Regions from separate parts of the Chromobacterium sp. CV08 genome, predicted to be linked through region 2. Evidence: predicted binding sites of a transcription regulator. Region 2 holds the regulator's gene; the other holds the start of a gene.

Region 1 (2,392 bases), 1.8 Mb from region 2:
CCATGCCGGCCGCGCCCTGCACCAGCGGTTCGACGATGACGGCGGCGATTTCGTCGCCGCGCTTGACCAGCAGGTTTTCCAGCGAGCGGGCCGCGCGCAGCGCGACGTCCGCGGCGCTCTCGCCGTCGGCGGCCTGGCGCGCGTCCGGCGACGGCGCCCGCAGCGCCGGTTTCAGCAATTCGGCGTAGGTCGACGAGAACAGCGGCACGTCGGTGACCGCCAGCGCGCCGACGGTTTCGCCGTGGTAACTGTTCTCCAGGCTGACGAAGCGGGTCTTCTGCGGCCGGCCGATGTTCTTCCAGTAATGGAAGCTCATCTTCAGCGCGATCTCGGTGGCGCTGGCGCCGTCGGAGCCGTAGAAGGCGTGGCCGAGGCCGGACAGCGCCGCCAGCCGCTCGGACAATTCGACCACCGGCCGGTGCGTGAAGCCGGCCAGCATCACGTGTTCTAGGCTGTCCAGTTGCTCGCGTATCGCCGCCTTGATGCGCGGATGGCCGTGGCCGAACAGATTGACCCACCAGGAGCTGACGCCGTCCAGATAGCGCTTGCCGTCGAAGTCGACCAGCCAGACGCCGTCGGCGGAGGCGATCGGGACGATGGGCAGCCGCTCGTGGCGTTTCATCTGGGTGCAGGGGTGCCAGACGGCGGCGAAGCTGCGCTCCAGCCAGGCTTGGTTGCTCATGCGGTGGGCTCCGGATAGTGGTGGGATGGCCGATGCTAGCACAGCCGGCGCCGTCGTTCCGATGTGACGAAAAACGTCAGCTTGTGCCGATCGGCGGCAGGGCCGCCGCCGCGATGGCCGCGTCGTTGCCGCCTGCCGCCGGCTGGCACGTTTCCTGCTCCGACCGGGCTCACAACAACAGCGGGCCATCCGGCCCGGCTTGCGCGCATGTAGGAAGAAGCGGAAAGGCGCTCCGGCACCGGTCGGAGGTCCGATCCGAATTTGGCTAACAAGCTTGGCAACCCGGGAGTTCAACATGAAGACAAGACGGATCCAGCAGGGCTTCACCCTGATCGAGCTGATGATCGTGGTGGCCATCGTCGGCATACTGGCCGCCATCGCCATTCCTGCCTATCAGGACTACACCAAGCGGGCGCGGGTGACCGAAGGCCTGGCGCTGGCCGATGCGGCCAAGACCGCGGTCACCGAGTACTACTCGTCGAACAACGCTTTCGTGACCACCGGCACCGCGCCGTACAACACCTCCTACGGCCTGGCCAGCGCGGCGTCGATCACCGGCAACTCGGTCAGCCAGGTGGCGGTGCTGGCCAGCGGCGTGATCCAGATCACCTACAACAGCACGGTGTCCAGCGGTGCGCTGCTCGATCTGGTGCCTGCCGTCACTTCCGGCTCGGTGACCTGGGCCTGCACCTATACCGGCTCCGGCGCCACCACGATCGCCACCGGCTCGCAGCTGCTGGCCAACTGGGTGCCGACCAGCTGCCGTCAGTAAGCATCGATTGATGGCCGCGCGACGAGAGGCACTGCGGTGCCTCTCGTTTTTCCGGCGCCGGTCGTTTTACCCCGAAGGGGAGCGCACGCATGCAGAGCAGAATCGAGCACGAAGGCTTCACCCTGATCGAGCTGATGATAGTCGTCGCCATCGTCGGCGTGCTGGCCGCGCTGGCGATTCCGGTCTACCAGGACTACGTCAGGCGGGCGCGGGTGACCGAGGGCCTGGGGCTGGCCGACGCCGCCAAGACCGCCATCGGCGAGTACTATTCGAGCAAGAACGCCTATGTCGGCACCGGCACCGCGCCTTACAACAGCGCCTACGGCCTGGCCAACGCGGCGTCGATCACCGGCAACGCCGTCAGCCAGGTGGCGGTGCTGGCCAGCGGCGTGATCCAGATCACCTACAACAGCACGGTGTCCAGCGGCGCATTGCTCGATCTGGTGCCGACGCCGGGATCCGGCACGATGACGTGGGCCTGCACCTATACCGGCTCCGGCACCACGGCGATCGCCGCCGGCTCGCAATTGCAGGCCAACTGGGTGCCGACCGCCTGCCGGCAATGAGCCTCGACGCGCGCGCCGCTATGACGGTCGCTTGCGTATAATCACCCCATTCGATCGCGGATGGCGCCGATGGACAGTCAAACCCAGCCGGCCGGCAAGGCCGGCATCCAGGACTTCCCGCTGTACGTCTTTTTTTGCTGCTGCTTTGTCTTTCCCTTTCTCAATTTCCTGCGTTTCACGCCGCTGCAGGACTGGTGGACCAATGCCTTCGTGGTGCTGGCGGTCGGCGTCGGCGGCCTGTTCGCGATCCGGGGCGGGGCGGTCGGCGTTCGGCTGCCGGCCTCGGCGCCGGCGCTGGCCGCGCTGCTGATGCTGTTGTCGCTGAGCAACGGTCTGCTGCTGCAGAACTACCAGCCGGCGATACTCGGCATC
Region 2 (2,392 bases):
TTCGAACACCCGCTTCTTGCTGGAGACGTCCAGATCGAGCAGCACATGGTCCGGAGTCAGGATTTTGCCGATGAGATTCATATTGGGTTATGCATGCGGCTCTTGGAGAAACCCGGAATTCTACGTTGCCTTGATAGTACTGAAAACCGGCAAGCGCAAAGAAAAACGGGAACCGTCCGGTTCCCGTTGCCTTCAGAGTCGCGTCACAGCGAGGCTTGCGCCGCTTCGCCGGAGCTTTGGCCGGTGCCCTGCGCGCGATGCTCGGTCAGCTTTTCCTTGTACTTCAGCACCTGGCGGTCCAGCTTGTCCATCAGCAGATCGATGGCGGCGTAGAGGTCGGCCTCGGACGCCTCGATGTGGATGTCCTTGCCGGACAGGTGCACGTTGACTTCCGCTTTTTGAACCAGTTTGTCCACCGAGAGAGTAACGGAGATGTCGATCACATGGTCGACGTGGCGGGTGATGCGCTCCAGTTTGTTTTCGATGTATTCACGCAGCGACGGGGTGACTTCCAGGTGCAGACCAGTTACTTTGAGGTTCATACCCTAGCTCCTTCTGGTGTTGACCACCCGGTCGGGTTGCCGGGCGGCATTGTATTTCTTAGAACCTGCTTACGATCCGCTGCTTCTGTGTCGTACCGCTTTGGCCCGCGCGTTCGTAAACCGGTCCTCAAGGCCTGTCACAGTGCCTTGCGCAGATTCACCGCCGGAATCTGCATGGCTTCACGATACTTGGCTACGGTGCGTCTGGCAACCTGTATTCCCCGGCGGGCCAGCGCGTCGGCGATGGCGCTGTCCGACAGCGGTTTCGCGCTGTCCTCGCCGTCTATCATGCCGCGTATGTGAGCCTTGATGGCGGTGGCGGAGCATTCTCCTCCGCCGTCGGTTTCCAGCGAACTGCCGAAGAAGTACTTGAGCTCGAACAGGCCGCGGGGGCAGAGCAGGTACTTCTGGCTGGTCGAGCGGGAAACGGTGGATTCGTGCAGGCCGATCTCGTCCGCGATGTCGCGCAGGATCAGCGGCCGCATCGCCACCTCGCCATGTTCAAAGAACGATTGCTGCCGTTCAACGATAGCTTCCGCCACTTTCAGAATAGTGTCAAATCGCTGCTGGATGTTCTTCACCAGCCAGCGCGCCTCCTGCAGCGGGCCGGCCAGTTCGCCGGCGCCGCGCTTGTCGGCCAGCAGCCGCTCGTACAGCCGGTTGACGCGCAGCCGCGGCATCGCCGAGCGGTTCAGCTCCGCGACCCAGCGGCCGCGCAGCTTCCTGACCGCGATGTCCGGAATCACGTAGTGGATGTCGCCGTGGCCGTAGCCGCTGGCGGGGTAGGGGTTCAGCCGGGAGATCAGCGCCTGCGCCTGGCGCAGCGCCGCGTCGTGGCAGCCGAGCAGCTTCTTCAGCTTCGCGTAGTCGCGCGCGCCCAGCAGCTCCAGGTGTTCGCGCGCGATGTCCAGCGCCAGCGCGCGGCCCGGTTCGTCGGCCGGTCGCCGCAGGAGCTGCAGTTGCAGCGATTCGGCCAGCGAGCGCGCGCCGACGCCGGCCGGATCGAACTGCTGCAGCAGCTTCAGGCCGACGGCCAGCTCGTCGCTGTCCAGCTGCAGCTCCAGCGGCAGATTGCCGGCCAGCTCGTCGAGGTCCAGCGGCAGGTAGCCGTCGTCGTCCAGTTCCTCTATCAGCAGGCTGGCGACCGCCCGGTCGCGGTCGCTCAGCGCGATTTCCCCCAGCTGGGCCAGCAGGTGCTCGCGCAGGCTGGGCTGGCTGGGCACGTTGAGCATCGGATCGTAGTCGTCGTCGCCGCCCTGGCGGCCGCCGGCGCCCCAGTCCAGCAGTTCGCCGACGCCGGCGCCGTCGTCGCGGCCGTCGGCATCCTGCGTTTCTCCGGCGCCATGGTCGGCGCCGTCGGGGGCGGCTTCGCCGTCGTGCGGCTCGTCGCCGCGTTCCAGCAGCGGATTGTCGAGCAGGAAGCGATCCACCTCGGCTTGCAGGTCCAGCGTGGACAGCTGCAGCAGCTTGATCGATTGCTGTAGCTGCGGCGTCAGCGTCAGCTGTTGCGAGACCTTGAGCTGAAGGGCCTGTTTCATCGCCGCTTACAGATGGAAGTGCTCGCCGAGGTAGACCTCGCGCACCCTGTCGTTGTTGACCAGTTCCTCGGGCTGGCCGGAGGCCAGCACCGAGCCGTCGCTGATGATGTAGGCGCGGTCGCAGATGCGCAGCGTCTCGCGGACGTTGTGGTCGGTGATCAGCACGCCTATGCCGCGTTCCTTCAGGAAGGAGATGATCTTCTGGATGTCTATCACCGCGATCGGGTCGACGCCGGCGAACGGTTCGTCCAGCAGGATGAAGCGCGGCCGCGTGGCCAGCACGCGGGCGATTTCGACCCGGCGCCGTTCGCC

The links. Region 2 encodes sigma-54, which starts transcription at its own class of promoters, with help from an activator protein. Its sites were predicted from a motif close to CTGGCACGCTTCATGCTT; they were not measured.
Region 1: the regulator sigma-54 is predicted to act here: its motif matches at 825-842, upstream of WNM05_RS21330 (pilin).

What each region holds. Positions count from the first base shown of each region.
Region 1 is NZ_CP150453.1:4,664,530-4,666,921, reverse strand. Features, by position in the region: gene WNM05_RS21335 (adenosylmethionine--8-amino-7-oxononanoate transaminase) at 1-682, opposite strand, end outside; gene WNM05_RS21330 (pilin) at 978-1,454, shown strand; gene WNM05_RS21325 (pilin) at 1,544-2,020, shown strand; gene WNM05_RS21320 (PglL family O-oligosaccharyltransferase) at 2,090-2,392, shown strand, end outside.
Region 2 is NZ_CP150453.1:1,611,012-1,613,403, forward strand. Features, by position in the region: gene ptsN (PTS IIA-like nitrogen regulatory protein PtsN) at 1-81, opposite strand, end outside; gene hpf (ribosome hibernation-promoting factor, HPF/YfiA family) at 204-542, opposite strand; gene WNM05_RS07735 (RNA polymerase factor sigma-54) at 680-2,080, opposite strand; gene lptB (LPS export ABC transporter ATP-binding protein) at 2,087-2,392, opposite strand, start outside.